Regions from separate parts of the Paenibacillus sp. 2KB_20 genome, predicted to be linked through region 2. Evidence: riboswitches for the same ligand, from Rfam matches in the RefSeq annotation. Region 2 holds a riboswitch; each other region holds the start of a gene.
What was found. Region 2 has a riboswitch for thiamine pyrophosphate ahead of tenA (thiaminase II). Riboswitches for the same ligand answer to the same signal wherever they lie in the genome.

Region 1: another riboswitch for thiamine pyrophosphate. It lies ahead of AB4124_RS19755 (YkoF family thiamine/hydroxymethylpyrimidine-binding protein); the one in region 2 lies ahead of tenA (thiaminase II).
Region 3: another riboswitch for thiamine pyrophosphate. It lies ahead of AB4124_RS06610 (ABC transporter substrate-binding protein); the one in region 2 lies ahead of tenA (thiaminase II).

Annotation. Positions count from the first base shown of each region.
Region 1 covers NZ_JBFRHH010000007.1:185,949-196,644, forward strand. The annotation lists gene AB4124_RS19735 (methyl-accepting chemotaxis protein) at 1-911, opposite strand, end outside; gene AB4124_RS19740 (class I SAM-dependent methyltransferase) at 1,096-1,818, opposite strand; gene AB4124_RS19745 (nucleotidyltransferase domain-containing protein) at 1,966-2,664, shown strand; gene AB4124_RS19750 (sporulation protein YjcZ) at 2,768-2,866, shown strand; gene AB4124_RS19755 (YkoF family thiamine/hydroxymethylpyrimidine-binding protein) at 2,938-3,543, opposite strand; TPP riboswitch at 3,628-3,730, opposite strand; gene AB4124_RS19760 (nitroreductase family protein) at 3,913-4,515, opposite strand; gene AB4124_RS19765 (ABC transporter permease) at 5,042-5,995, shown strand; gene AB4124_RS19770 (iron chelate uptake ABC transporter family permease subunit) at 5,985-6,932, shown strand; gene AB4124_RS19775 (iron ABC transporter ATP-binding protein) at 6,929-7,687, shown strand; gene AB4124_RS19780 (siderophore ABC transporter substrate-binding protein) at 7,888-8,859, shown strand; gene AB4124_RS19785 (NAD-dependent succinate-semialdehyde dehydrogenase) at 9,036-10,460, shown strand; gene AB4124_RS19790 (Gfo/Idh/MocA family protein) at 10,599-10,696, opposite strand, start outside.
Region 2 covers NZ_JBFRHH010000005.1:342,204-352,899, reverse strand. The annotation lists gene AB4124_RS16145 (LLM class flavin-dependent oxidoreductase) at 1-105, shown strand, start outside; gene AB4124_RS16140 (hypothetical protein) at 121-444, shown strand; gene ssuE (NADPH-dependent FMN reductase) at 480-1,049, shown strand; gene AB4124_RS16130 (hypothetical protein) at 1,277-1,480, shown strand; gene AB4124_RS16125 (ABC transporter ATP-binding protein) at 2,010-2,879, opposite strand; gene AB4124_RS16120 (FecCD family ABC transporter permease) at 2,900-3,946, opposite strand; gene AB4124_RS16115 (FecCD family ABC transporter permease) at 3,943-4,926, opposite strand; gene AB4124_RS16110 (ABC transporter substrate-binding protein) at 5,124-6,146, shown strand; gene AB4124_RS16105 (VOC family protein) at 7,557-8,057, opposite strand; TPP riboswitch at 8,314-8,417, shown strand; gene tenA (thiaminase II) at 8,558-9,244, shown strand; gene thiM (hydroxyethylthiazole kinase) at 9,296-10,138, shown strand; gene thiD (bifunctional hydroxymethylpyrimidine kinase/phosphomethylpyrimidine kinase) at 10,135-10,696, shown strand, end outside.
Region 3 covers NZ_JBFRHH010000002.1:159,884-170,579, reverse strand. The annotation lists gene AB4124_RS06655 (helix-turn-helix domain-containing protein) at 1-275, opposite strand, end outside; gene AB4124_RS06650 (ABC transporter permease) at 653-1,633, shown strand; gene AB4124_RS06645 (carbohydrate ABC transporter permease) at 1,666-2,550, shown strand; gene AB4124_RS06640 (extracellular solute-binding protein) at 2,619-4,169, shown strand; gene AB4124_RS06635 (aspartyl-phosphate phosphatase Spo0E family protein) at 4,327-4,503, shown strand; gene AB4124_RS06630 (TatD family hydrolase) at 4,536-5,351, opposite strand; gene AB4124_RS06625 (ABC transporter ATP-binding protein) at 5,431-6,264, opposite strand; gene AB4124_RS06620 (ABC transporter permease) at 6,319-7,074, opposite strand; gene AB4124_RS06615 (MTH1187 family thiamine-binding protein) at 7,071-7,364, opposite strand; gene AB4124_RS06610 (ABC transporter substrate-binding protein) at 7,456-8,487, opposite strand; TPP riboswitch at 8,601-8,712, opposite strand; gene AB4124_RS06605 (VOC family protein) at 8,884-9,267, opposite strand; gene AB4124_RS06600 (diguanylate cyclase domain-containing protein) at 9,504-10,696, shown strand, end outside.

The sequences.
Region 1 (10,696 bases), on a different contig from region 2:
TGAGTTGCATGTTTCACGTCCGATTCGATGCTGCGTACGAGATTGAATACTTCTCTAGTCGATGATGTGGATTCCTCAGCCAATTTACGCACCTCTTGGGCGACAACGGCAAAGCCAGCGCCATGCTCGCCTGCCCTTGCCGCTTCAATGGATGCGTTCAAGGATAACAAGTTGGTCTGATCGGCAAGTTCCGAGATCGTCTCCGTGATCTGCGTAATTCCCCTGGCGCTCTTAGCCAGCGCATCAATGGATTCCGAGACCTTGGCTGTTGCGTCAATATTACGCTGCATCCCTGCAGACTGCTTGGCAACGGAGTCCCTTCCTTGCTCAACCAGTCCCAGCGTTTCGATCGAACGGGTATTCATTTCCTGGGTTGAATGCGTATAATTGCTGACCTTCTCTTCGATCTCACCGATGGAATGCGTCATTTCGGCTACGTCTTCCGATATTTCGTTCGCGCCGACGGCCAGCTCATTGGAAGATAAGGAGACTTGATTCATCACTTGAATGAGCTCCTGGTTTTTAATCGAGATGTTGGAGCTTGACGACATGACCTGGCGGGTGATATCCGAGGTTTCCTGCAATATTTTTCGAAGCTTGTCCACCATGCTGTTGAACGTTCGGCTGAGATCGTTCATGCCCCCAACCTCTTCTACCTGGAAGGTGAAGTCGCCTTTGGCGATTTTGGCGGAAACGCTGGAGATCTCCGCAAAGGAATTGGTAAGCGTTTTCTCAATAAGACGAGAAAGAGGAAAAGTTAAACCGGTTAGTGCCACGACGATGACCACGCCAATGATTGCTTTACCCATTAGAATAAATGCAAGCAGCATTGGAACCGCAAACAAAGCGGCAATGAGAAAACAGGCTGCGGTAATTTTTCGCGAGATAGGGAGTCTGTTGAACCATGCCATAAGAATGAGTCCTCCTCAACAACATAGGATATATTTACCATGATTATAGCATCGACAGGCAAAACTAGATATAACGAATTGACAAAAAGTGTTGGATTAGGTCGAAAGGACTGAAATTGAGGAGGGAGAGGGGATACGCAGCAAATATGCGAATCCCCACTTGATGCACAGATATGAAGTGATTTTATTTTACAGCCCGGAATAAGGCGGAAGCGAGATAATCGGTATTATCCAGGATCATGCGGTCATGCTTGAACAACGTTTCCCAGAGCGCCACATCGAACAGGAGTCCTTTATCGCGCTGTTCAAATGTATCCAGATGACGTGTTTGCTCTTCCTTTAACTGGTCATTGAAGTGGTTGTACTCCAGAACTTCTTCCTGTTTAAACCCGCAAGCCAAGAGGGAGTCCGCCCATTCTTCCCTCATCATGAGATTAGGAATTCCGAAGAATTCGAGCAGTTCCTGAAGTTTTGCCTCCGGCATGGGTTTATCAAGCAGCAATTCTCTGTCCTGCAGGACGCCCCCATGATCCAGAACGCGATAATATTCGGGCAGTGATTTCGTAGTATCCGTAAATACGGTAACGGATTCGGCCATGATTAGGTCGAATTGGTTGTCCTCGAAAGGCAATGCGCATACATCCGCTTGTTGGAACTGCACGTCGATTTCCATCGCTTCGGCTCTTGCACGGGCTTTTTTGATCATATTTTCGTTCAGGTCAATGGCTGTTACTTGATACCCCATCTCCGAAAGATGGCATGCAGTTCTGCCCGTTCCACACCCGACCTCCAAAATGCGGCTGCCCGGTTGAATGGGATAATTCTTCAGCATTCGGAGGGTTGCCTCGAATCCTCCCGGGTGGGCACTGCCCATACCTAATTTGGAGAGCATATGAATATAGTTCATCTCATCTATCCCTTCTTCCTTGTCATCAACATGAGGGTAATCGTTTATTTATTTACCATATGATTCAGGTACGTTTAGGGTTTTAGCTGAATTAGATATTTTGAGCCCTTTTTTCGGGAGGATCAGAATTATACTGGAGGAAACGTCATGAGGATGGAACCGGTAGAGGCAGCGGAACGCATCATACAATACGATTATCCCAACTGTTTGCTTGCTGTGCTTGGCGGCAGCGCGAGCAGAGGTGAACATAATGAACAATCCGATTTGGACCTCATAGTCATTGAACGGGATGGTCATGATTTCAGCAGGAAGACGATAGAGGCACATGGGTGGATCGCGGAAATATTTATATTGTCTTTATCCTCCTACCGCGAATATTTCGATGAGGGAGTGATCGCGGCGAATCCTTCATTGCAGCGGATGGTCGTAGAAGGGACGGTGCTGCACGCGCTGCCTGAGGGGGAAGAGGTGCAGGCGGAAGCCCGAAGCGACTTGAATTACGGACCCATGCCCTTGACGCTAACCGACATTAACGAATACCGTTATATGCTAACCGAGTACCTGCTGGATTTGCAGAGTCCCCGAAGGGATGCCGAAAAGTGGTTTACGGTGCACAAAATAGCGGCGATTCTCTGTGATTTTGTACTTAGGGTGAACCGGGAGTGGACGGGTGAAGGGAAAACGCTGTTCCGTCTGTTCAACCGCTATGACTCGATCTTGGGAGAACGATTGGAAGCAGCGCTCACGGCGATGTATCGCCAGGATGATCCTTCAGTTCTTATGGCATTCACCGAGGAAATGCTCCATCCGTACGGAGGCAAGCTTCTCATTGGTTATGAGGAATAGAATAAAAAGAGGGGTACATTAGCCGTGACACTAGCACGAGACGGGAAATACTATAATAGCGTGATTACATCACGTCATTCTTTAAATCCAGGAGGGGATCTTCATGAGCGGAGTATATGGCGGCGGTGGATGGAACAATTCAGTAGGAATTATTTTGGTTCTCTTTATCCTGCTCGTAATTATCTTGAGTGCTTGGGTTTAAACCGTCAAGATTCTTGGCAGTAGTGACAGGAAGCCCGGCGCTTGCCGGGCTTTTGTATGCCTCGATGAGGCTCAATTCGATGCGGCTTTGACCGAAGGGCTGTGTGCGGATACAACCGCAGTCATGACCAAATGGCTGCTGTCGGATTGAATCGCATGTAAAAAAGCCTCTTCAAGGGATCCAAACACCTGGGCCAGTGACCCATCCAATCGGCTGGCGTAATGAACGCTTCCGGCGAATGTCCCGGCTGCCTTCGTACGATTAACTTCACCGTAGATGACATCCATGTAGTCATCGGTACCCATGGGGTAAAGAGCGAATTGGCAAGCAGTCTCAATATCGGCATGTTCCCCGATGTCGTTGTTTAAGAGAGTCGAATCCTCGGTCATATATACATCGGCGTCCGTATCTCCGGGGCAACCGATGGAATAAGTACCATTAAAAACGGTATGCACGCCACTCGCTGCAGCATAGGCGAATATCGCCCTTGTCACATCAAAGACATGCTCTGCACGTCCACGAATACAGGTGCTCACATCATCTGTCTGAATCCATACCTTCCCCGTATCCACGGAATGTAGTGCGCCCATGATGACCTCCACAAACCGGTCCGTCATGGGAAATACCGAGAACCGGCACCCGACGATCCGACTGGTTCCGCACACAAGCTCATTCATTGTTATTTCCTCCCCATGATATAAGTCCACGCAAAAAAACCGCACCCCGTGAAGAAAGTGCAGTTATGCCTACGAAAAGAAATAAACATAAATGCTACACTTCCCCACGCTAGTATGACCTAGATCGGGTGTTAAGGGTTAACGGCAAACCGCCGTCTCTCAGCACATGGCACCCCTAGTACAGCCAACAACCTATGTAGTTGGTTATCGCAAGTTTGCCCGGAGCTTCTGTTATCTTAGAAGTTCGAGGGTTCTTACTTGACTAATTGTATCGCTTAGTGATCGGTTTTTCAATCTTTGCCCATTATAAAAGGACCGCCTATCCAAGTTGCGGGAACTTAGGGAGGCGGCCTTTTTTCATCTATTTAATTAGTTGTATACTTTTACGCGATCTTCAAGCGGTGCAAATTCTTTCTCGCCTGGTTCAGCAACCGGCTTACCGAAAGGCATTTGAGCAAGCAGCTTCCAGCTTTCCGGGATGTTCCATTCGGATTTTACTTTTTCGTCGATCAGCGGGTTGTAGTGCTGCAGGGATGCACCCAGACCTTCTGCTTCAAGGGATGTCCATACTACAAATTGCAGCATGCCGTTGGATTGGTTGGACCAAATCGGGAAGTTGTCGGCATAAGCGGCAAAGTTCTGTTGCAGCCCGGCAATGACGTTGTTGTCCTCGAAGAACAATACCGTACCGTAACCAGCGCGGAATGCACCCATTTTTTCGGCAGTGGATTTGAATGCTTCTTCATCGCCAACGACTTCCTTCAGGATGCCTTCCGTGATGTTCCACAGTTTATCATGCTGTTCGCCAAGCAATACAACGACGCGTGCACTTTGAGAGTTGAAAGAAGACGGGGTATACTTAACCGCTTCGTTTACGATTTCCTGAATACGCTCGTCCGAGATAACGGATTCTTTGCTAATCCCATAATAAGAACGGCGACTTTTGAGTGCAGTTGAAAAATCTTTAGACATTGAAAAAAAACCTCCTGGTGTAATCGAATTTGCATACGCCTGATAAGAAGATGTCCTTTACTTCAAGCAAATATGCATGTTGCTTATTTAGCAATATTTTTAATTATCATTCCATATTAACTTACGTTTAGTTAGGAATAATATTTATGTTAGTATATTAATATAACTTAGAGTAATTGTCAACGACTTTTGATTAAATATAATTTCCCTTATCTATTAAATATGAATTGAATCCGTTTGGCTTTTTGAGAAGCTTCATTATATGGAGGTTTAAACGAAAGGAGTGCTTCCTACCTGAGGATATTAGCTATGTCTTCTCGAAACTTCATATTATGAACAATTCATGAACAAAATATACAAGTATGAACAAATTAATTGATTTTGATTCTCAATTACACTTGTCGAGCCAGAATGAGGATGATATAATGCATATCAGAGCGCGATTGATAATCAATCTCAATGAGAATGGCGTTGGAAATTGCGAGATCCCGGATATTTTAGAGACATACGCATAGAAGGAAGAGCCATGAAGATTAGATACTTATTTGCAGCCGTTGTGGTACTCTCGATAATCTCATTATTTATTGGAGTTAAAGATATCTCTCCACTGCAACTGTTCTCGATGACAGAACAACAACAGCATATTATGCTTGTAAGCCGGATTCCTAGGCTTGTCAGTCTTATATTGGCGGGTGTCAGCATGAGTATCTGCGGATTGATCATGCAGCAGCTCAGCCGCAATAAGTTTGTATCGCCGACCACGGCAGGTACGATGGACTCTGCCAGACTGGGGATTTTGGTAGCCATGCTCGTCTTCACGACAAGCGGTCCGCTTATCAAAATGCTCGTGGCATTTGTATTCGCTCTGGCAGGAACCTTTATCTTCATGAAGATACTGGATCGGATTAAGTTCAAGGATGCGATCTTCATCCCGCTCGTAGGGCTGATGTTTGGTAATATCGTGAGTTCGATAGCCACCTTCTTTGCATACAAATATGATCTTATTCAGAATATGTCCGCATGGCTTCAGGGTGATTTTTCCATGATCATGAAGGGCCAGTATGAAATGCTCTATATTAGTATCCCGCTTTTGATTCTGGCGTATCTGTTCGCCAACAAGTTTACGGTGGCCGGAATGGGAGAGGAGTTTGCAACCAACCTGGGTCTTCACTACCGGAGAGTTGTGAATCTGGGATTGGTCATCGTGGCGCTGGTTACGGCATCTGTTGTGCTGACGGTCGGCGTGATTCCGTTTCTTGGTCTGATCATACCTAATATTGTCAGTTTGTACTTAGGAGACCACTTGAAAAAAAGCCTTTCGCATACCGCGCTTCTGGGGGCCGGGTTCGTACTGTTCTGTGACATCCTGGGCCGGATCATTATTTATCCCTATGAAATTCCGATTAGTCTAACCGTGGGCGTACTCGGAAGCGGTATATTCATTTTCTTACTGATGAGGAGAAAGGCTTATGACTTATAAAGCCAAACTCGGCCTGTTGGCCGCAGCGGCAATCATCCTGGTGGCAGTCTTTCTGTTCATTGATCTTGGCGGCAATTGGGATTACGCGCTTCCAAGAAGAATCAAGAAGGTGCTTGCCATCATTCTGACCGGCGGAGCGATCGCTCTGTCTACCACGGTGTTTCAAACGGTCACGAATAACCGGATACTGACGCCAAGCGTTATGGGATTAGATTCCTTATATGTACTGATCCAGACCACCGTCATCTTCGTCTTCGGATCCTTCACGCTGTACAAACTGGGCAGCAATGTTAACTTTCTGATCAACGTCGGCGGGATGATCCTATTCGCCGGAGTCTTATATAAGATTCTGTTCAAAAGGGAAGGAAACAACATTTACTTCCTGCTGCTGATCGGCATGATTTTTGGAACCCTGTTCTCGAGCATGTCTTCTTTTATGGAAGTGTTGATTGACCCGAACGAGTTCCAGTTTGTGGCCGACAAAATGTTTGCCAGCTTTAATAATGTGAAGACCGAGCTTCTGGTCCTGTCGGTCATTGTCGTTGTGCTGACCTTGCTGTACTTTGCCCGATTTGCCAAGTACCTGAACGTGCTGGCGCTTGGCCGTGAGCAGGCGATCAACCTCGGCGTGAATTATGATTATGTTGTGAAGCGGCTTCTGATTGTGGTTGCCGTTCTGATCTCGGTGGCTACCGCTTTGGTAGGGCCGATCACATTCCTCGGGCTCCTGGTTGTCAATGTTGCGTACGAAGTTATGAAGACGTACAGGCATTCGTATTTAATTGCAGCATCCATACTGATTAGCATTATTGCGCTGGTCGGCGGACAATTGGTTGTAGAGCGGGTATTTACCTTCTCAACAACGCTTAGCGTCATTATCAACTTCATCGGCGGTGTCTACTTCATATACCTGCTACTAAAGGAGAGTAAAGCATGATCCAGGTTACGAACGTATCGAAAGTCTATGGCGGCAAAAAAGTCGTTGATAACGTGTCGGTTACGATCCCGAAAGGTCAAATTACGTCCTTTATCGGCCCGAACGGTGCCGGCAAGAGTACATTGCTGTCCATGATTAGCAGATTAACAGGCAAGGACAGCGGACAAATTACGGTGGACGGTAAAGAGGTTAGTCAATGGAAGAGCGGCGATCTGGCAAAGAAGGTTTCGATCCTGAAACAATCCAACCATATCAGTCTCCGTCTGACGGTGCGTGAGCTTGTATCCTTCGGTCGTTTTCCTTACTCTCAGGGCAGATTGAACGCGGAAGACGAGAAATACGTCGATGAGGCGATCTCTTATATGGAGCTAGGGGATATGCAGCATAAATATCTTCATCAGCTCAGCGGCGGTCAGACCCAGCGCGCCTACATTGCGATGGTCATCGCCCAGAATACAGAGTATATCCTGCTGGATGAGCCTCTGAACAATCTGGACATGAAACACTCCGTACAGATTATGAAGATTCTCAGAAAGCTTGTCGCTGATCTGAACAAAACGATTGTCATCGTGATTCATGACATCAACTTCGCTTCTTTCTACTCCGATTACATCGTGGCATTGAAGGATGGAGCCATTGAAAGCGAAGGGAAGACCGAGAACATCATTCAGAGCAATGTGCTTCGCGGAATCTATGACATGGACATTGAAATCGAAGAGATTAATGACAATCGGGTATGCGTCTACTACGGCTAAGCGACATGGTAGTAGAGAGTAGAGGATAAGGATTCTGGGGGAACAGAAGCACGGAATCCTTAATCATAGACAAGGACAGGGCTGCCTTGGATACAGGACGGCATGGTTTAGTCTGTTCAAATCGAATTACATATTCAACCATAAATTCAAATATATGTTGAATTATAGTAGCTTTTAAATATAAAAATGGGGTGTAAACAATGAAAAAATGGTTAGCTTTATTTATGGTAGCAATGTTCACGCTTGTACTTGCGGCTTGTGGTCAAGATAATAAAACAAGCGGCGCAGGCGGCGGAGATGCAGCTGGAGATACACCGGCTGCAACCGATGAAATCACGATTACCCATCAACTGGGCGATACACTTGTTAAGAAGAATCCTTCCCGCGTCGTTGTTTTCGATTTTGGTATTCTGGACTCTGTCGATAAACTGGGCGTTGAGGTTCTGGGCGTACCCCAAGCGAATGTCCCGGCCTACCTGTCCAAATTCGAAGACAAGAAATATGAGAATGTGGGCAGCTTGAAAGAGCCAGACTTCGAGAAAATCAACAGCATTAAACCGGATCTGATCATCATTTCCGGCAGACAGCAAGATGCGTATGATGAACTCAGCAAAATTGCCCCAACCATCTTCCTGGGTGTGGATACAAGCAAATACATGGAATCCTTTAAAGCAAACATGAACACGCTGGGTCAAATCTTTGGTAAAGAAGCAGAAGTTGAAAAAGAGCTTGCTACAATTGACGAGAACATCAAAGCTTTGAATGAGAAAGCTACAGCAACCGGCAAGAAGGCATTGATCATCCTGGCTAACGAAGGCAAAATCAGTGCATACGGACCAGGTTCCCGCTTCGGCATTCTGCATGACGTGTTCGGTTTCGGAGCTGTAGATCCTAACATCGAAGTCAGCACACATGGTAAAGACATTTCGAATGAGTACATCGTTGAGATGAACCCGGATTATCTCTTTGTTGTCGATCGTGGTGCAGCGGTTGCCACAGGCGAAGGGGATTCAGGCGCTAAAGCGGTCGTTGAGAACGAGCTTGTGAATACAACGAACGCGGCGAAAGAGGGCAACATCGTTTACTTGAATCCGGATTTCTGGTATCTTTCCGGTGGCGGCCTGACGTCCGTATCCGAAATGATCACGGAAGTAGACGCAGCGATTAAATAAGATATTGAAGCCGTTATGAATATAGAAAACACTGGAGCTTTCACATGAGCTCCGGTGTTTTATTTTTTTGCATTAGGGTAAGTGGATAACGGATAATAAGAAGGACAAATCGTGACCTAGAAGATGATGATCAATAGACACTTGCAGCCTGAAGAGACGATGAGGAGGTCTTTACTATGTTTCGAAATAAAATCTATATTGCTGGACAATGGATTCAGACCGAAGAACAGATGGATGTATATAATCCGGCGGATGGCAAGGTGATAGGTACCGTGTCCAAGGCTGGCAAGAAGGAAGCAGCCCTGGCCGTCGATGCGGCAGCCGATGCTTTTCCGGCGTGGTCCCGCAGGACGGCGAATGAGCGTGGGGAATTGCTGCGCCGCTGGCATCAACTCATAGCGGAGCATACGGATGAATTGGCGCGGATTATGACCACAGAGCAGGGGAAACCGCTGAAGGAAGCAGCAGGCGAGATACAATATGCCAACAGCTTTGTGGCTTGGTATGCGGAGGAAGGCAAACGAATCTACGGCGAGACCATACCCGGATCATCCAGCCGCCAACGCATCATCGTAACGAAGCAGCCCGTTGGCGTCGTAGCAGCGATTACGCCGTGGAACTTTCCGGCATCCATGATTACCCGTAAGGTGGCGCCCGCTTTAGCCGCAGGATGCACGGTGGTGATCAAGCCATCCGGTGAGACGCCATTCACGGCCATCAAGCTGGTAGAGCTTGCCGATCAGGCTGGTATTCCTGCCGGGGTCATTAACATCGTAACTGGATCTTCAAGCGACATTTCCAGCGTGTGGCAGGCGGACAGCCGTGTAAGAAAGCTGTCTTTTACAGGATCAACCGAGGTGGGGAAACAGCTGATGGCCGGAGCTGCCGCTAACGTCAAGAAAATATCGCTGGAGCTTGGCGGTCATGCGCCGTTTATTGTGACGGATCAGGCTGACCTGAACCAAGCGGCTGCCGGATTAATCTCCTCTAAATTCCGCAATGGGGGACAAACCTGCGTGTGTGCCAACCGGGTATATGTTCAGGAAGGCATTGCGCAGGCGTTTGCCGCGAAGTTTGCTGAGCTTGTCAAGCAATTGAAGGTAGGAAATGGACTGGAGAACGGCGTCGATATTGGTCCTTTGATTAACCGGGACGCTGTGGATAAAGTCGTAAGACAGATCAAGGACGCGGAAGAGAAGGGCGGCGTCATTCTGGCAGGAGGTCAAGCATTATCTGAGCTGGGTCGCAATTATGTTGAGCCGACGGTCATCATGAACGCAACCGATGACATGGAGTGTATGAATGAGGAAACCTTCGGCCCCCTTGCGCCGATTACCACTTTCCGGACGATAGACGAAGCGGTGCAGCGAGCCAATAACAGTCCTTATGGCTTAGCCGCCTATGTATTCACGCAGAATCTAGGCGAAGCGGTCAACATTGCGGAATCGCTGGACTACGGGATTGTGGGCGTGAATGATCCCGTACCTTCGACGGCGCAAGCACCATTCGGCGGATTCAAAGAGAGTGGACTGGGCCGGGAAGGCGGGCACTACGGAATGGATGAGTTCCTGGAGGTGAAGTATATTTCGCTTGGTTTATAAGAGCGGGGCGAGTATATCTCTGCACAAGAATGCGAAACGGGTGGATTGACAAGCATATATGTTACTGTGCTACTCCATGCCAATTCAAAATTAAGGGGCATGCTCAAAGTTTTCAGACCATGAGCATGCCCCATATTATTATGCTTGTAGGATAACGGGTTTTCCAGTTTCCGCAGATTCATTGGCCGCGAGCGTCACTTCCAGCGTCTTGAAGCCGTCTTCATAAGATGCCAGCA
Region 2 (10,696 bases):
ATCTACAGAACCGAGTACGAGAGCGACACGCTGCGCGGCAATTTAGGATTGCCGGTGCCCGAGAACCGGTACAGCAAGGATCAGGCAGTTGCTGTCCGTTCCTAATAGGGTGCGGTGGGCATGACGGCGGTTGTGGAACTGGATCAGATGATGGAGTTTGCTGGGGAGCTTCGTGAAGGGATGGCCGTGGTCAACGACAGAGCCGCGCTGCGTCGTATGAAGCAAGCCGCAGGGCAAGTGCTGGGCAAGGAGAAGGTACATGTGCTCCATCCACCCAGCCTGACTGGCGAGGATTCCGGTTGGTACCTGGACAGGTCCCGGGCGCTTTTGGATTCATCGGCTGCGGGAATCCGGATCGGGGGATCGTGCATGCGATTCACCAGCCCCGATTCGATCTGGATGAAGATGTCCTGGTGCATGGGACTCGAATATGGGTGCGCCTAGCCCTACATGACGTTTACGAATAAGGAGGAAAACCAATGACGAAAATCGCTTTTATAGCAGGAAGCCCGACGCAAGGGTCCCGTTTGTTCGGATTAACGCAATATGTAGAGGATCGCCTGATCATTGCTGGCTACGAGATCGACTTCATCTCGGCAGCGGATCTACCGGCTGAGGATTTGCTGCGGGCCGATTTCAATAGTCCGGCCATCAAGCAGGCCATAGCGGCGGTTGAAGGAGCCGCTGCCGTGATCATTGCCAGCCCGGTGTATAAAGCTTCTTATTCAGGGGCTTTGAAAACGATTTTGGATCTTCTTCCCCAAAAAGGTTTGCAAGGCAAAGTCGTGCTCCCGCTATTCATTGGCGGCACCATCGCGCATTTGCTCGCGGTGGATTATGCGTTGAAGCCAGTAATATCCGCACTCGGAGGAACCAATATTCTCAACGGGGTGTTTGCCGTAGATCAGTGGATCACCCGCCTCGAACTGGGCGGTTACGACATCACGGAGCAGCTGAGAGAACGCCTGGATGACGCGCTAAACGAGCTGCAATCAGAGCTGGCCCGATATTTGGCTGTGCCGTCGGAGCGGCAGGGGCAAGCGGTCTGACGCCTAATTTTCCAAGACAAACGGCGATCTTGAGATGCAGCAGCCACGATCCGAATCCGTGGATCGTGGTTTTTGCGCTGCCATGATTACCGAGGGGTAAGGGCTCTAATAGAGAATCAAGAAGCGAGGAAAAAACTTCTCTATATGGTCTTGTAGAAGAGAATGCTGGGTGATAGAGTAATCAACAACTTAATTCCGTCTATACTCATTGGAAAGATGGAGTCAGAGTGTGGCTGTGGATTTTCAGTAGCGGCACTTCCGGAGAAATCGCTGAGTGGCTGCATCGGATGGTTTACACACGGAGCATCGATGATGTGTTCCTGAGGGCAAGCGGGCTGGTGGCATTGGCCATCCCTTTGGCTCTTCTCCTTCGCCGAAGACGGCGGATGGAGGCTGCCGGCAGCTCATCCATGTCAGAGTCGACGGCTTAGCATGTAACCGAGTCTTGTTTAGAAATTGTATAGTTCGGTCCTATACTCTAGTTCTATAGACTTATACAGCTGGAGTGATAGGATGATAGACGAGTATTTTGATGAAATGCGAAAATACGGCCACGAGGATGAGATGCGGTACCGAATGTTGATGCGAGGGGTAAAGAACCTGCTGGAACAACGGAAGCGTGAAAAGTCCAAACTGTTCAAAGGACTTCCGCTTCGACAAAGGAATAAAGTCCCGCGTGTAGGTAAATGGTCATAGGTTGTCGTTAACCGAACCGTCAGTGGAACAGCATGTGAGCAATGGAAGACAAAACTTATGTTTATAGCGTTTATTACAAATACAAAGGCTACCCTCATGGTTTTGGGGTGGTCTTCTTTGTGTGTCCTCTTCATGTCTCTCTCCATGTCTTTCTTCATGTCTCACTGCATGGGGGTCTTTTGTCTCTTCGCGTCAAGCCCACATAAAAAAGGCCGGCTCCCACCGCTTGAATGCGAAAGGGAGTCGGCTTGATTGCAATTTATGCTACACCGGTGCCAGCTCAGGAGCTGGAGTCGGCGTTGTTGGTTGTTTGGGTTCCGCTGGTTCCGGCTTGACGGCTAAAGGCCGGCGTATGCCCTTCCCGCGCGGGACGCACATCGGGGTTCCGTACAGCGGGTCCGGAATAATCTCGCACGGCAGCTGGAACACGGTCTGCATCAGCTCGGAATCGATGATATCTCCCGGTTTGCCCTTTGCCTTGATACTTCCGTCGCGAATGGCAACGATATGATCGGCATAACGGCAGGCCAGATTGATATCATGCAGCACCATGACGATGGTCCGTTGTTCTTGAACATTTAATTCATACAGCAGATCCAGCACTTCGATCTGGTGCGTCAAATCCAGATAGGTGGTCGGTTCATCGAGCAGAATGATTGGCGTTTCTTGTGCCAGCGTCATCGCGATCCAGGCCCGCTGGCGCTGACCGCCGGATAGCGAGTCAACCGTACGGTCAGCCAGTTCGGTCAAACCTGTGGAGGTCAGCGCCGCTGTGACTGCTTCCTCATCCTCGCGTGACCATTGACGAAGCCAGCTCTGGTACGGATAGCGTCCTTGCTTTACCAGCTGCATCACCGTTAATCCTTCCGGGGCGGTAGGCCCTTGAGGCAAAATGGCGAGCTTACGCGCCACGTCCTTGGTAGACAAGCCTGCGATGTCGGCCCCGTTCAGTACAACCGAGCCGCGCTGCGGTTTCAGCAGCCTGGCCATGGAGCGCAGCAAAGTGGACTTGCCGCAGCCGTTGCTGCCGATAAACACGGTGATTTTACCTATAGGCACAGTTAAATCCAGATTTTCGAATATAAAGTCTCCCCCATAGGACAGACCCAATCCCTTTGCTTCCAGCGTATTCATGACGCCAGCTCCTTTCGGTTCTAGAATCGATTGCGGTTACGATACAGCAAGTAGAGGAAGAACGGCGCGCCGATTGCGGCGGTGAATACGCCTGCCGGAACGTCGCGCGGCAGAAATGCCGTCCGAGCTACCAAGTCCGCGACAAGGAGCAGAATCGCACCGATCAGTGCGCTGACCGGCAGGACGCTCCCGAAGGAGGGACCCACCAGCCTGCGGGCCATATGCGGTGCCATCAGACCGATGAAGGCGATGGCGCCGCCGATCGAGATGGCTGCTCCGGCCAGAGCGACGCTGAGTCCGATTAGGATCAGGCGCTGTTTCTGAACCTGGGCGCCCGTGCTGCTGGCAACGTCGTCGCCCAAGGCTTGGATGTTCACATTGCGGGCCTGCAGCCAGGTAAGCGGTAGAAGTACAGCTATCCAAGGCAGCAGGGTCAAAACGTCCTTATCCCAGGACATGCCGTAAATGCTGCCTGCCATGAAAGTAAGGGAGCGGTCGGCCAACTGCAGCGGTCCGGATATGATCAGCATATAGGAGATCGATTTGATTGCAGCCGATACCCCGATTCCGATCAAGACGAGCCGCAGCGGCGATACGCCATTTTTCCAAGCAAGCACGTACAGCAGCCCGGTTATGAAAAAAGCACCAAGGATGGCGAATAGCGGCATCCAATGGATCGATACGGTGCCTGTGAATATGAAGATGAAGAGAACCGCTCCAAGTGATGCTCCCTCCGTTATACCGATGACGTCGGGGGAGGCCAGGGGGTTGCGGATGACGCCCTGCAGAATAGCCCCCGCCACGGCGAGAGCGGCGCCGATCAGCACGGCGATAATAATTCGGGGCAGCCTTAGCTGCATAACGATAACCTGCTCCATGGGCGGAGCGTTACCGAACAATGCCTTCATGACATGAAGCGGCGAAACAAACTGGCTTCCTGTGCCTGTGCTAATAATCATGGCGGCGATGCAAAGCACGAATAGGATCAGACATACCCATAGCGTTCTTCTCTCCAGCATAAACGATACTTTAGCGTTCTTGGAGCGGAATATGCGGTGTTTATTCATTGTGCTCGTCTTCCTTTCCTGGCTATGTACACGAAGAACGGCACGCCAATGATTGCGGTCATCACGCCGACCGGGACTTCCTTCGGCATGGCAATATATCGGGAGCCGAGATCGGCCGTCACCAGCAGAAGTGCACCGAGCACCGCGCTGTAAGGCAGAATCCAGCGATAATCATTTCCTATTAAATGCCGAACGATATGCGGGATGATAATCCCGACGAATGCGATGGGGCCCGCAGCGGCAACGGAACCTCCGGCCAGCAAAATAACAGCCGCTGCCGCTAACAACTTAATGAGGGCTGTTTTTTGCCCGAGGCTCTGGGCGATGTCATCACCCATGGAGAGGGCGTTCAGATGGCGGCCCAGCAGGAGTGCAACCAGCATGCCAACGGTCATGTACGGCCACACGGCTGCAAGTTGGTTCAAATCGCGTCCGGCTACCGAGCCGACAAGCCATACCAGCACCTGATCGAACATTTTGCCGTCAGAGAGCATGAATCCCTGCGTTAAGGAATGGAAGAAGGCGGCTATGGAGGCACCCGCGAGGGTGATTTTTACCGGCGTCATGCCGTCCCTGCCGATGCTGCCCAGGAAAAACACGATACCGCCGCTTACCGCGGCTCCCATCAGCGCGACCCAGGTAAGAGATTGGAGTCCGCTTATACCCAGCCAACCCGCTGACATAATAATGAAGAAGGCTGCACCGGAGTTCACGCCCAGCGTGCTGGGTGATGCAATCGGATTGCGCGTGATGACCTGCATGAGGGCACCCGCAACAGCTAGGCTTGCTCCTACAGCAAGTGCAATGAGCGCCCGGGGCAGTCTTGCTGTGAGAATGATCAGATGTTCGTTGCTCCCGTTGAAGTGAGTGAACGATTCCAATACCTGATGAAGAGGTACGTTTGTTACTCCGAATGCGATGCTGCCCATGACGGCAGCAGCCAGCGCCAATAGCGATATGAATAGTCCGAATACGCGCATATATGCTCACTTTCTTAAGTCCATGAATAATTAAGTTCATATGAATTTTAGGTGAAGGGACCCCATCTGTCAATGAGCTTGATAATCATTCTCATAAATATCTTGATATTTTTCAGGAAACCCTTTATAGTTTTGAATCAGTGATTGATAATGATTTTCAAGTAGAAGGATATGACACAAGGGGGATTTAGATAGGAATGGGAAAAGGAATGGCAAATAAACCAACGAGAGGCCTCAAGTTTAGCTTGCTGGCTCTCATTATGATCGTGATTCTTGCCGGTTGTGGAGCAAGCCCAGCGAAAGAAAATACAAACAATACCGGCGGCGACACGACGAATAATGCAAGTGGTAACAATGGTAGCGCAGCAAGCGAATCCTATGAAGTTACACATGCGATGGGTACGGAAACAATCAAGGGAACCCCTCAAAAAGTGGTGGTTCTCACGAACGAAGGAACCGAGGCGCTTCTCGCATTGGGCGTGAAGCCAGTAGGCGCTGTTAGATCCTGGACAGGTGACCCATGGTATCCACATATTAAAGACCAGATGGAAGGCGTTACCGTTGTCGGGGAAGAGAGCCAGCCGAACATCGAACTGATCGCGGGCCTGCAGCCGGACCTGATTATCGGCAACAAGATGCGTCAGGAGAAAGTATACGAGCAATTGAAGGCGATCGCGCCGACCGTTTTTGCCGAGGATCTTCGCGGCGAGTGGCAGAACAATTTTGAACTGTATGCCAAGGCGCTGAACAAGGTATCCGAAGGCGAGGAGCTATTGGCTGCATACGACAAGCGGATTCAGGATTTCAAAGAGAAGGCCGGAAGCAAGCTGGACGAGACCGTTTCCGTGGTCCGTTTCATGGCTGGCAAGACGCGCGTGTACCATACCAATACGTTCTCGGGCGTCATTTTCGATAAAATCGGCATCGCCCGCAACGACATGACCAAGAACGCCAAGGACGATTTCGTTGACGAGATCACGAAGGAACGTTTGCCTGAGGCAGATGCCGACAGACTCTTCTACTTCACTTATGAAACCGGGGATGGCGGCGCCAACCAAACCGAGCAGGAATGGATCAACGATCCATTATGGAAAAACCTGAACGTCGTCAAGAACGGCCAAGCCCACAAAGTGGATGATGCAATCTGGAATACAGCAGGCGGCATCCTGGCGGCCAATCTGATGATTGACCAGCTGCAGGAGTTTTACGGCATTCAGTAATGAATGCTGCAGCCTAGTATTATCGTATAACGGATGATGCTAAGTGAAAGCTAAAAAAGGAGGCATCCCAAAAGATCTCAGATCTTGAGGGATGCCTCCTTTTTTAGCATCACAGCATCGCCAGTACTGCCGCTATAAGGTATGCCACACCGCACGCCAGCACAGCTTAACCAAGTCCCCTACTTCGTGCCGCTGCCCCTGACTGTTATCGGACTCCGGATCCCTTATTTCTCAAATTGCCCCCGATTTTTAAATCTAACGGACACAGAATCCCTTATTACCATAATTACCAGCCTATTTGCTATCATATTCAATGAATAACGTACCTGGTGTCCGTTAACTCTCATAAATAGCACCTACTCAGCCAAATAACGTATCCTCAGTCCATTACGCTCAAGGAGTAGCACGAAGTCCAGTAGATCATCAGTAGCCAAGACCAGCAAGTAGCACCAAGATCAGCAGCAGCACCAATACCAGTAGTAGCACCAAGATCAGTAGTAGCCAAAACCAGCAAGTAGCACCAAGCCAGCAGGTAGCAACAAGATCAATAGTAGCACTCAGACCAGCAGTAGCGATAAGACCACCTGTCAACGGACTCCAGATCCCTTATTTCTCAAATTGCCCCCGATTTTTAAATCTAACGGACACAGGATCCCTTTTTACCACAATTACCGGCCCATTTGCCATCATATTCTATGAATAACGTACCTGGTGTCCGATAACTATCCAAAATCACACCTTCTCAGCCAAATAACGTATCCTCAGTCCGTTACGCTCGAGGAGTAGTACCAAGTCCAGTAGATCATCAGTAGCCAAGACCAGCAAGTAGCGCCAAGACCAGCAGTAGTAACAAGACCAGCAAGTAGCACCAAGCCATCAGCAGCACCAATACCAGTAGTAGCACCAAGATCAGTAGTAGCCAAGATCAGCAGTAGCACTCAGACCAGCAGTAGCGATAAGACCACCTATCAACGGACTCCAGATCCCTTATTTCTCAAATTGCCCCCGATTTTTAAATCTAACGGACACAGGATCCCTTATTACCACAATTACCGGCCCATTTGCCATCATATTTTATAAATAGCGTACCTGGTGTCCGATAACTATCCAAAATCACACCTACTCAGCCAAATAACGTATCCTCAGTCCGTTACGCTCGAGGAGTAGTACCAAGTCCAGTAGATCATCAGTAGCCAAGACCAGCAGTAGCACCAAGAACCAGTAGCACCAATACCAGCAGCAGCCTCAGCTATACACGCTGTGTTACCCCGGTTTCTACCTCTAAACCATAGCTACTCTGAGTTCCCGCCGGCCCCAACATCGATTATAATCCGAGCCATCCATGCATACCCCTAGACACCGAGTCCATCCGTGCCCTCCTGTTATACTGCTATTGCTTCACTTCATATTTTACGAAATCTTCACCACAATCTCCGCACCGGCAACATAGGTCATCGCTTTGATGTATTCCGGGTCTTGGGCACGCTGTTCCACTTCTTCCGGAGTGAGGTCCTCCATTCGTGTCTGTACCCACCATAAGTTGCCGAACGGGTCCCGTACCCGTCCCACCTTGTCGCCGAAGAACAAGCTCGTTGGCTCCGTCACCGAGACGGCTCCTGCGGCCAGCGCTTGCTGATACACATCTTCGCAATCCTCAACATATAAACGGAGGTATGCCGGGCTATCCGGCCATTCCGGTTTCGCGTCAAACATCATGACGACGGCATCCCCGATTCGGACCTCGGCATGGCCGATGATACCATCACCAACATAGACGCGCGCTAACTCTTCAGCTCGAAAAGCCCGCTGCAGTAAATCGATCAGCGCTGCGGAGTTTCTTGAGATGATCCATGGTGTCACGGAGGTGTAGCCGTCCGGAATGGGCTTAACCGCTTTCGATGGGTTCGTCATAAATACGCTCGCTCCTTTAAACTTCATTTATTTGCATAACTCTTATGTACTCACTATGTTGGGGAATACATGACAACCAAACGTCAGTGTTCCCGTGACAAGTTTCGGCCGCCGGCGTTTTTTGCGAATAACCTCAGCCACCGAAAAACATCATGATCACCCGGGTATGGGAGGGTTCGAGCGTGGGCTCCGCCCACGAACAGTTAACATTTGACAGCATCCATAAACCTATGTACAGTATTAGACAAAAGAATAGGAAGTCCACTAGGGGAGCCGTTGGCGGCTGAGACAAGAGTATATCTTGGACCCTTTGAACCTGATCTAGTTCGTACTAGCGTAGGAAAGTGGAGCCTTCGTATATGAGGTCTCGGTGCGTTTTTTGGCGCACTCGGGCTTGTTGACGAAGCCGCTCCAGTTTTCGGGGGCGGCTTTTTAGCGTTGCCTGGAAAGTCGTGTCTTATGGACTTCCTGCTCTTCAATATGTTGGAGGTGGGACAACAATGAGTTTCACGCAAGAGCTCCGTCAGCAGGCGGAAGGAATTTTTCAAGCAATCTTCGATCATCCCTTCGTAAAAGGCATTGCCGGGGGGAACCTGGCGCGGGAACAGCTGATTCACTATGTGAAGCAGGATTTTGAGTATTTGAACGCCTACATGCGGATCTACGGAATCGCCATATCCAAATCGACCAGCAGGGAAGAGATCGCCACCTTTAACGAACAGATATCATTCATCCTGCACAGCGAGGTGCACCCGCATCAGAATTTGTGCGCAGCCGCGGGGGTGACCTACGAAGAGCTTCAAGGGTATCCACTGGCTCCGTCCGCGCATCATTATATCCGTCATATGCTGACAGTGGCGCACGAGGGCAGTCTAGGCGAGATTATGGCCGTACTACTTCCTTGCCCGTGGACGTACCTGGAGATTGGCTGCAAGCTGCTGGATGAAGTGAAGCCGGATGAATCCCATCCGTTCTATGACTGGATTAATTTCTATGGCAACCGTGGGGAAGACGCGACAGCCAAGTTCTGCAAACGTGTCGATGAATGGGCAGAGCGCGCGACGGCAGCCGAGCGGGAACGGATGAAGGAGCATTTCATGCTGAGCTGCCAGCTGGAGTATATGTTCTGGGATATGGCATATAAGCAGGAGGAATGGCCGGTGCCGCTGCAGGCTGCGGTGCTGTAAGGAGTCATAATAAGCACATAAATTCCAATATAGATAAGAGAGGCGATTCATATGCATGCATGGGAAAAAGAGGTTTCGGCGCTTTTAACGAAGGTACAGCAGACGAGCCCCCTCGTTCACAATATGACAAACGTGGTGGTTACGAATTTTACGGCTAACGGCTTGTACGCGCTGGGCGCGTCGCCGGTCATGGCTTACGCGCCGGAGGAAGTGGCGGATATGGCCGCCATAGCGGGCGCGCTCGTGCTGAACATCGGCACGCTGAACCGCGAGCTGGTGGATGCGATGATCATCACCGGACAATCGGCGAATGCACATGGCGTCCCGGTCTTGCTGGACCCGGTCGGTGCGGGAGCGACCCGTTTTCGGACGGAGTCGGCATTGCGGATCCTAAGCGAGGTGAAGGTTTCGCTCGTGCGCGGGAATGCGGCTGAAGTCGCTCACCTTGTCGGGGAGGCGCGCGAGATCAAAGGCGTAGACGCTGGCAATAGCGCAGGCAGCAATCATCTAGAGCTGGCTGTGCGGGCTGCCCGCGAATTAGGCACAATCATGGCCATTACCGGTGAAGAGGACGTGATTACCGATGGAACCGAAGTGCGTATCATAACCGGCGGGAATGCTCTGCTCACGAAGGTCACCGGCGCAGGGTGCCTGCTGACCTCGGTGCTGGGTGCCTTTGCGGCAGTGGAAGCAGACCTGCTGCTTGCGGGTACGGCGGGTCTGGCCTTCTACGGGGCCGCGGCGGCGAGAGCTGCGGAATGCACGGCGGACCAAGGACCGGGAAGCTTCCAGATTGCTTTCCTGGATGAGCTGGCAAAACTTCATCCAGGCTCGTTGGCGGGATATGCCGCTGTCCGGGAAGCGGGAACGGCTGCCGCCGGTGGCGCACGATGAGCAAGACTCGCGTGCCCCGGGCACTGACGATTGCCGGGTCCGACAGCGGCGGCGGCGCCGGCATTCAGGCCGATCTGAAAACCTTCCAGGAGCTCGGCGTATACGGCATGTCGGCGATTACCGCGATCACGGTGCAGAATACCTTGGGGGTTCACGGCGTATATCCGCTTCCCCCAGAGGCAGCAGCCGAGCAGATGGAAGCGGTTGGCTCAGACCTCGGAGTAGATGCATTGAAGACGGGCATGCTGTTCAACGCCGAGGTCATTCGGCTGGTTGCTGACCGGATTCGGGCATTCGGCTGGGGGAAGGTCGTTGTCGATCCCGTGATGATTGCCAAGGGCGGAGCGGAGCTGCTGCAAAGCGAAGCGGTGCAGGCTTTAAGAGAAGACTTGCTGCCGCTGGCCTTGATCGTCACCCCCAATATACCGGAGGCCGAAGTATTGGCGGGGATGCGTATCCGCACGATGGAAGATCGGAAGGAAGCGGCCAGACGTATTCATGATCTGGGGCCCAAGATCGTTGTGATCAAAGGCGGCCATGATGAGGGAATGCTTGGAG
Region 3 (10,696 bases), on a different contig from region 2:
TCCATATCCGACAACGAAGGCTTGAAATGGGGCTTCACCACCATATTGAGGGCGTAGTGGACCAACTGGGTAAATTGCTCGTCTACTTGTCTCGCAGCGTCAACCAGGGCTTCTTCGTTCCGCTGCTGATATTGGTTAATCATATGCTGGTTGCCCACATAAAGGTAAACGGCCGTAATGGCCGAGATGGGGAGGCATGTTAACAACACGGCCAGCGCGATGCTTCTCCAATACATAATACCTTTGAAAACGGATTCATGATTCTGTTGCCTCATTACTTTAACCCCCTGTTGGCATAGACAAATCAAAGGCTTAATCAAAGCGAGCCGGTAAATGATTACTTCCTATCATAGCGAATGAGTGGATGAGTTGAAAAGATCATATCTTCCCAATTGAGGTTGGGACAACGTTATCGATTAACCGAAGCGGACGTTCATTCGTCGTGGAAAAAAAGTGCAATACAAGGAAACGAAAGGGTCCTCAATACCTTAGAGACAAAGCATTTCCCTGTGTTGTGCAGGAAGATACGGGCGATTGGAAACGGCGGAAAAAAAGTGGAATTGCAGGGAATGTTGCAAGCGTTTACATTAGAACTACATTCCGTGAACGGTATGTTGAACAAGATGACAAGGCTGAAAGTGAGGGAGTATCGATGAAAGCACAAGAAACCGTTCAGTCGGCAAAAGGAAGCGGGAGCCCCCCCATTCCCGTGAGATCCAAAACGAAGTGGGGGCGGATATGGTCGGATGTTTCGCGCGACAAATATTTGTACGTGCTGGCCTTGCCGGGTCTGATCTTTTTTATCATTTTCAAATATATTCCGATTACGAATCTCGTAATTGCCTTCCAGGAGTATTCTCCATACTTTGGGGTGCTCGGAAGCCCCTGGGTAGGGTTTGAGCATTTCACCCGGTTTTTCTCCAATCATGATTTCTGGATGCTGCTGCGTAATACGCTGGCGATCAGTTTTCTGAGCTTGATTTTCTTTTTTCCGGCACCGATCATTTTATCTTTGATGCTGAATGAAGTGCGAAACTCCTTCTATAAGCGGACCATTCAATCCCTGGTGTATATCCCCCATTTTTTATCCTGGGTATTGATCTACGGTCTAACCTACCTCATGTTCTCGCAATCGGAGGGCTTGTTTAATAAGTGGCTCATCTCCATGGATTGGGAGACAATCGATATTCTCTCCAACCCGAACTATTTCTGGGGTATGCTGACGGGACAATCCATCTGGAAGGAAGTCGGGTGGGGGACCATCATCTTTCTCGCGGCTATCGCTGGAGTAGACCCGCAATTATATGAAGCAGCCGTCATGGATGGCGCGGGCCGTATGAGACGGATGTGGCATATTACCCTGCCGGCGATGCGCAACGTGATCCTGATTCTGTTGATTCTCCGTCTGGGAACGATTCTGGATACGGGATTCGAACAGATTTATCTGATGATGAATGCACCTGTCACCAATGTAGCCGAAGTGTTCGATACCTATGTATACCGGGTGGGGATTCGGCAGGGTGAGTTCAGCTACAGTACGGCCATCGGATTGTTCAAATCGATAGTCGGCGTCATCCTGGTGGTCACGGCCAACCGGTTGGCGAGACGGTACGGTCAAGAAAGCTTGTACTAAAGGATTGGCGAAGAGACAAGGAGGAGAAAAACATGCATGAGAAAGGATGGAAAACCAGGCTGTTTGGTTTTGTGAATAACGGACTGCTGCTGATCATCGGTTTGGCAACGATATTTCCGATTTACTATACCGTTATTTTGTCGTTTACCGATCCGGTGGAATATTATCAACGAAGCTTGATATTATGGCCGCGGGTTTGGACGCTGGATGCTTACAAGCATTTACTGTCCAACGGATTGTTTGTCACCTCGATTTCCGTGAGCGTGTTCCTGGCTACGGTTGGCACGCTGCTCAGCCTGCTTGTTACCGGGGGCTTGGCTTATGCGGTGTCCCGTAAACGCCTTCGGTTTCGCAAGGCCATCATGATTATGATCCTAATCACCTTTCTCTTTACGCCGGGATTGGTGCCGCTGTATTTGGTCGTCCGCAATGTGGGACTCATTGACAGCGTCTGGTCGCTGATCTTGCCGAGCTTGACCAGCGCATGGTATGTGCTGCTCATGAAGGGATTCTTCGACAGCATTCCGGAAAGTCTGGAGGAAGCGGCGATGATCGACGGCTCGAATGATATCGGCGTATTCTGGCGAATCATTCTGCCGTTGTCGCTGCCGGCGTTGGTGGCGTTTGGATTGTTCTTTGCCGTCGGCTATTGGAATACGTACTTCAACGCACTGATGTTTATTAACGACCAGAAGATGTGGCCGCTGCAAGTATTGCTGCAAAATATGCTTGTGGACCCAACAACGATGGGATCGGGGAGCGGCGGCGGATTCGCCTTCCAAGTGAACCGTCCCGTCCCAACAGAAACGTTGAAGATGGCGGCGGTCGTGATTGCAACCGTTCCGATCATGTTAGTGTATCCATTCCTGCAGAAGCACTTCGCCAAAGGGGCGATGGTAGGCTCTGTCAAGGAATGATCCGATATACGGTCTAACTGCCATCATGATCAGTCAGACGAGATGTAAATTAAAAGGGAGGTCTAATGATGAAAAAAAAGGAAACCAAGCCGGGCAAGTCGTTTTTAAAAATGTCGGGGGTGCTGCTCTTGGCAAGCTCGCTCTTGCTTAGCGCATGCGGCAGCCGAGACGGAAGTGCACCGAGCGATAACGGAAGCGGAACAGACAACAGTGAACCAACCAGCATTACGATACAGACCCTGAATTATGCCACCGAATTCATAGACAACACCAATGTACTATGGAAAGAGCTCGAGAAACGCACCAATACCAAGCTGAATATTACGTGGCTGTCGCCGTCCACGGCCGAAGAGAAGATCAATGTCATGCTTGCATCCGGCGATCTTCCGGAGGTTACTTTCGTGGAAACGATGCAGAACCCGCAGCTGCAGAAAATGCTGAAGCAGGGCGTCTTCTGGGATCTGACGCCGTTTCTTAAAGACTATCCGAATTTGAACCGCGAAGAACTGAAGGAAATGTGGGAAATCACCAAGGTGGATGGCAAGAACATCGTCATTCCTCGTTATTATCCTAGCTATGGCGGCGGAGTGTTCCCGATGATCCGCAAGGACTGGCTGGATGCCCTTCAGCTGGAAACGCCCAAAACGCTGGATGAGTTCCATAACGTGTTAAAGGCTTTTAAGGAACAGGATCCGAATGGTAATGGACAGGCCGATGAGATTCCATATGCCGCAAATCCGGGGGCTCTCGCTTATATTTACAATATATTTAATGAAACGCAAGGGTCCTGGAAGCTTCAACCCGATAATACCCTGACTCCGATTATGACGTCGGACGAGTCAAGGGAGGCCATGCTGTGGATCAAACAGGCTTATGACGAGGGCTTGTTCCCCAAAGACTTCGCGATCATGAAGTTCTCGCAGGTGATGGATACGATGCGAAGCGCCAAGGCAGGGGTAGGGGGCATGTCCATGAACCATGCCTGGGTGACCGGCGAAGCCGTGAAAGGCGTTGACCCCAAGGCGGATCTAATGCCGCTTGCTTACTTGGAGAATGCAAACGGGGTGAAGTATACGCCTTCAGGATCGCCGTACTATGGAGTGTACCTGATTCCGAAGAAAGTGCCGGAGGCGAAAGTGAAGAAAATCCTCGAGTTTTTCGATTACGGTTATAGTCAAGAAGGCAATGAGATGCTGACCTACGGAATCGAAGGTGTCCATTATAATGTGGAGAACGGGAAGAAGGTTGCAACGCCGCAGGCCGCCGTGGATAAGACGGGTGACGGCAACTTGAACAATATGATTCACCTCGTCAGCGACGATATGGCCATTAGCGCGGTAGGGATGCCGGATGAAGTATATGAGCGGAACGTAGAGATTGTCACAGAGCGCAAGACGGTCAAGGTTCCGAATCCTTCGGGAGAGCTGTATTCGGAAGCCTATAACAAATACTATCCCGAGATTTCCAAGAAGGTGGAGGATATGCGGGTCATGGTCATCACGGGCAAAGAACCGGTTGAATCGTACGATAAACTGATTGAAACGATCAAGAGTGATCCGAAGATGAAGGAAATTACAGACGAGATGTCAAAGGCGTATCAGGAGAAGTACGTTAAATAATGGAATCCAAAACCACAATGCTGCAACTTGCATTGTGGTTTTTTGGCGTGAATAACAGGAATAGCTCCTCCATGTTATATTTCTGATGTCTAATATTAAACATCCTATAATTTTACATTAAAGCATAAAATATTACATGAGGGGAGGATATAAAGTCATGGAAACGAAGGAAGGCATAAAGTTTAATATCGAGCAAGAACGGCATAAGCTTCATAAGATGAAGCAGCGGTATCGTGATTTTAATCATCCTAAAGTCCTCGGTCAATCGATCGTGCTTGATGAGTTGATTAATCAATATAACCGATTTCTTAAAGAAAACAAGCCGATTGCGTAAACAACCGACTTAAAGCTGAATGAAGATTCTTTTTATAGATCGTAAAGTCTCGCGGCGTTCTCATAAAAAATCCTGCGAGCCTCGGATATGGACAGCCCCTGAAGCTCCGCCCATGCCGCAGCCACAGCAGCCGTCATCCGAGGATGGGTCATCTGTCCGGTGAACGGACCTTCGAACGGCCAAGGACCATCGGTTTCGGTCATGACGAGATGATCCGGATACCTACATGCCATATCCCGAATTTCTTCCTCATAGAGGATGTCAGGCGTGAAGGAAATATAGTATCCGTTACCGGCCATCCGCTGCAAGGTGTCACGGGGGCCCTTGAACCAATGGAAATGGGCACGAGTGACGCCGTATTTTTCGAGCAAATCACATGCGATATCCGCATCTTCATATACAGCGTGCAGAATCACCGGTTTATGATGCTTTTTAGCAAATGCTATAAATTGCTCCAATAGATAGGCGTAAGGGCGGTTATCCCAAGGTCGGCCCTTCGATTCAGCCTCCAGCCTGGCGTAATAGGGGAGACCCACCTCTCCTACGGCGACCATCTCATCGGCATGCTCTGCCATCCAATCCAGCAGCTCTTCGGTTTCGTTAGTGGAAGGGAGGTGCTGCTCCGGATGATAACCGAAAGCCGGCCGCACCATCGGTCCGTACTGCCTGGCCAGCTCCAGGTTTCGCTTGCAGGAAGCCAGATGCATGGAGACGGAGATAACGGATTGAACCTCATGATGACGGATATCCGCGAGAATCGCTTGTTGATCGGATAACGAATAGCTGTCCAGATGAATATGAGTATCCAACAGTGGGAAATTGGCTTCACTTTGCGTAAATGATTTCATCGTTACATAACCTCGCTTGTAAGCTTCCACGAAGCGCTTGGCTAATCATGGATGTATGTATTCCGCTGGCCTTAATCGGTCAGCGCTTATGCTGTTCTTCCCGCATGATGGCGGAAATTTCAGTTTTTAATGCGATGAAGAACGGATCCATCAGGATGTTTTCCCGGCGCGGACGGGAGAAAGGGACTTCTACCCGTTTCAAGATGGTTCCGGGCCGGGCTGACAGGATATAGATGCTGTCCGAAAGGAGCAGCGCCTCCTCGATATGATGGGTAATCATCAGCACCGAACGGCGCGTATCCTCCCAGATATCGAGCAGCCAGCGCTGCATATCACTGCGCGTCAGCGCATCCAATGCGCTGAACGGTTCATCCAGGCACATGACTTCCTGGGGACTCATCAGTGCGCGCAGAAAAGCCGCCCGCTGCTGCATTCCGCCTGAAAGGGTGTGGGGATACGCTTTTTCGAAGCCGGTGAGACCGGCCCGTTCCATCCAGCTGCGGGCATGTTCCCTGGCAGTGGCTTTCGTGGTGCCTCTCAGCTCCTCGGGAAGGAGCACATTGTCCTCCACCGTACGCCAAGGGAACAGGGCTGGCTGTTGAGGCATATAGGCGATGCGGCCTTTTTCCCCGGTCACGTCCTGACCATCCATGAGGACCGAACCCGTATCCGGAGCGGTTAATCCCCCGATGATATGGAAGAGTGTGCTCTTTCCGCTGCCTGAAGGACCGATCAAGGAGACGAATTCCCCGGGTTGTACCTGAAGCGAAAGGCCATCCAGTACATGCACTTCGCTGCGCCGGTCGCGGAAGGTTTTCCGAAGGCTGCGAACCTCGAGGGCAGGTGCTGATGAGACCGACGCAGTGGACGGGTCAGCCCCGTCCTGGAGCGGCAGGGGGATTTGATGTGTCATATCGATAAATGGCCTCCTTTCATATAAGATTCGAAATGTCTATTCACAGGGGGCTCAACCTTTTCGATTCCAGCGAATGAGCCGTTTCTCCAGCAGGGTGATCAGCAGCACCATCAGCAGGCTGAGCAAGACGATGACCAGGATGGCAACAAATACCCGATCCGTGCGGTAGCCGGATTTTTGCAGCATCATGTAGTAGCCGATTCCCCGGTCCGAGCCGATCCATTCCCCGATAACCGCCCCCATGACCGAATAGGTGGCCGCAATTCGAATCCCGGAGAAGATGGAGGGAAGGGCATGCGGCAGCTCCAGCTTGGTGAAAATTTGCCACGAGGTAGCCCCCGCCATCTGCATATAATTCATCATGGTGCGGTCGGTACGTGCGAGTCCATCCAGGGCCGCAACAGCGACAGGGAAGAAGCAGACCAGCGTAATCACGATAACCTTGGGCAGCATGCCGAAGCCGAACCAAATCATGAGAAGCGGGGCTAGGGCGATTGTCGGCACATTTTGGCTAAGAATAAGAAGCGGATAAAGGGCGGTTTTGAGAAAAGGCACCATGTGCAGTGCCAGCGAGATGATTAGACCGATTGCCGTACCGATTATAAAGCCGATCAGGGTTAATTGCAGGGTGGCCGCTGTATGCTGGAAGAGGCCGGAAGCTCCGGTAACGGCCTCATGCCCGATGGCCGTCGGTGCAGGCAAAATAAAGGGTTCAATGTCGAACACGGATACTGCCGCCTGCCATACCAGCAAAAAGAAGAGAACCGCCACAACGGGCGGCCAAACAGAACTCCACCAGCTTCTCATGGACGGTATTTCTCAGTCAGCTTATCCATACTGATGCCGCTTGGATGATGCGCGATTTTGACCTGGGATATGATGCTGGGACTGCCCGCATTCACCAGCGCCTCGTGCATGCGCTCAACGATCTTGAGCAGCTTGGAGAGCTCTCCCTCCATGGTCGTTTCGAGTGCATGAACCTCGTATTTCACGCCTGATTCCTGAATAACCTTGATCGCTTCATCTACATAAGGGATGCTGTCGGTCCCGTTTGGCGTTCTCGGTATTACTTGAATGCTCAAGAGAGTATTCGCCATATAAACTCATCCTTTCGTGCAAGCTGTATTGTAATGGAAGAGAGGCGGCCTGCTGCAAAGGCCGTCTCTCTTCTTTTATATAGAAATAACCTTATGGCTTCTCCGGTAAAAATTCATTGGTAAATGCGCTGTCAGCGTCAAGTTCCTTCTCCAGCAGCTTGCGCTCAAACATCCAGTCTGCGTACCCCGACCATACTTCGGCTTTCTGTTCGCCCCAGCGGGATGCATCATCCTGATAACGGGGGCTCAGCCATTTCTGGCTAGCTAGAACCAGTTCGGCATCCAGGTCGGGAACAGCCTTCGTCAGCAGGGCTGCCGCATCTTCGGGATGTTGAATCGCATAGTCGTATCCTTTTGAAGTCGCCCGCATGAACGCTTTGACAAGCTCAGGGTCTTCCTGGATCTGCTTCTCGTTCGTTACGATCACCGGTGTGTAATAATCAAGCTGCTTGGAGTAGTCCTTCACATAAATCATGTCAAGCGGCTCATTGCGAAGCTCGGCTTCAATACCCGTCCAAGCATAGAAAATCCAAGCAAAATCAATGTCGCGTTTGACGGCCGTAAAATAATCGGCATCGCCCATATTGACCATATTCACCTTGCTGACATCGGCGCCATCGATCTCCATGATGGACTTCATAACCGCTTCCTCCACAGGCGAGCCCCAGCCGCCATAGGATTTCCCTTCAAAATCGCCTGCCTTCAAGATGCCTTTATCCTTGGGAGCCGCAAAGCCGGATGTATTATGCTGAATGATCGCTGCGATGGAAACGAGCGGTAATCCTTGGGTTCTGGCCAGCGTTACGCCTTCCTGATAGCTGATGCCAAACGGCACATTGCCGGATGCGACCAGCGTGTCCGTTCCGCCTGCTCCCGGCTGGACGATCTGGACATTAAGCCCTTCTTCCTCATAATACCCAAGCTCCTTCGCTGCATACAGGCCGGTGTGATTCGTATTGGCGGACCAATCGAGCATCAGCTGTACGTCACGGAGCTTCCCGGAAGTCTGACTGTCCTCACCTGCGGCGCCTGTCTTCTTGTTCTCTCCGCTTGTACCGCATCCGGACGCAACCATCAGCAGGACGCAAGCGAGAAGCAGCGGAATCCATCTTCCCTTCTTCATCGTTTCTTCTCTCCTTTGAATTCTCTTTCTATTACCTCGCAACTCCACAAAAAAAACGCCCTGATGATATCAGGACGCATGACGGCGTAAGTGTATACCACGGCAAATAAAAGCTGCCGCAAACATGGGCTTCCTACGCTGGCATTACCCAGATCAGGTGTAAGGGTCAGTATCATATCGGATACACTCTCAGCCGGCCAAATTCCAGCTCCCCCGGTATTTATGAAGTTTCGATCATTACATCCGCTATTATAGTCCTAACACAGCAGACCTGTCTAGTTCGAAGAGGCGCGAACGTGACAGGTCTTTGTTAGAACACTAATGCAATGGGAGAATTAATTGATGCTATGAACCTTTCACAAGATAAAGTATTTGAATACGGCTTCTACGCAGAGGTTAGCGCTGGAAAAACTCAATCCATTCTCCTTCGGGACCGTGCACGAAGAAATAGCGGTACCCGTTCGGAAGCGTCATGATTTCCTCGTCCAAGTGAGGAACGTCAAGTCCCTGCACACGGGCATATTCCTCTTCAATGTTATCCGTGCTGACTGCAAAATGATGTACAGTTCCTTCCGAAGGAAGCGTGTCGCTGTATCCCTGAATAAGCTCGACTTCCGTCTCGTTGCTGCCGTTAAATCCTAGGAACGCCAGCTGGATGACGCCATTGGTATGGGTCAGGCGATCCTTCAATTCAAGTCCAACTACGGATGTATAGAAGGCGATTGTAGCTTCAAGGTCCCGGACAACAATACCAACATGATCCAATCGTTTCTGTGACATGGTTCAACACCCCTTCCGATTCATATAAGATATGACTGAAATATTATCATATAATTCCTATACGTCAAGTGGGTGTTATGTTGTTCGTGCACGGACTAATAAGATGATTTTTCTTTCATTTCCTCATCTTTACTTTTGGGTGGGCAAAAAGTATCATGAGAAATAGATATGTTAATTCAAAAGACCTAACACACTTAAAGTGAACCAGCTTACCTTTTGGCCGAGGAGGAATGCTTATGAGTCCAACTCCAGCAGATCATCTGTGGATTCGACTCGCCATAATATATGCATTCATTCAGATAATGATCGCTCTGTGGATGCCTGATGCTTTATCGCTTCAGCGTGTACTAGTCATTATTTCTCCTGCAGCCGCTTCCGTTTATTTAATGCGGATCCGTCGGCGTTATGAGGTTCATCTTCGCAGGTTTTGGCTTATTGTGAGTCTCGGATTGATGGGGGAGGCAGTGGCCCGAACCCTCCACGCATGCAATATCTGGTTTGGAAAAGAGAGCGCTTTCCTGTCAGTTCTAACCCATTTGTTCTGGGGGCTCGAACTTATCCTGTTCGCAAGTTCTCTCATTTATTTATTCCGGCATGTTCAGGGTTCGTTTCGGGGGCTGCGGTTTATGCTGGATATCGTGATTGTTGGCATAGCGGTCATGACGGTAGGATGGGAATATTTCATCAAGCCTGAGCTTCAGGGTCTGGCCCATGAGACAGTATGGGGAAACCTTTGGGTGGACATGCTGTATCCACTGTGCGCAATGGTACTTATTTTTTTTACAATGGTGTTGTATTTTAATACCGGACAGTTAAGGAAATGGGCGGCCATCCTGTTATGTCTTGGCGGAAGTACATTTATTGCCGGAGATGTTCTGTACATCTATCTCGTTGATCTTTTGGATATCGAGGTTCGCTCTTACCTGTATCCACTCTATACGTTATCGGTATTTTTCATTAGTTTCGCAGGCGGACATTCCGCTCCTGATACCCGTAATCCATCTGTTGGCGAGCGGGAGCCTCGTTCAACCGGAAACCTGATCGTAAGGTACCTGCTTCCCTACAGTGTGCTCGGCGGGATGTTTGCCCTTATGGCGCAGCATTTTGGAGGGTGGACTGGACTGTTTACCGGCCTTTCCCTGTGCGTTATCCTGATCCTATTCCGGCAGATTTTGATCCAGTTCGAGAACGACCGCTTGTTGGATCGACTGCATGAAAGTCTGATACAGAGTGAATCCCTGGCACATCGCGATGATCTTACGGGTCTGTATAATCGTCGTTATTTTAATGCAAGGCTGTCAAGTTCGCTGAAGGAGGCGGACCGCACAGGTTCCCGTGTAGGCTTGCTGTATATGGATATGAACCGTTTCAAACGAGTCAATGACCGATACGGCCACCGTGCCGGCGATTTGTTGATACGAAAGGTTGC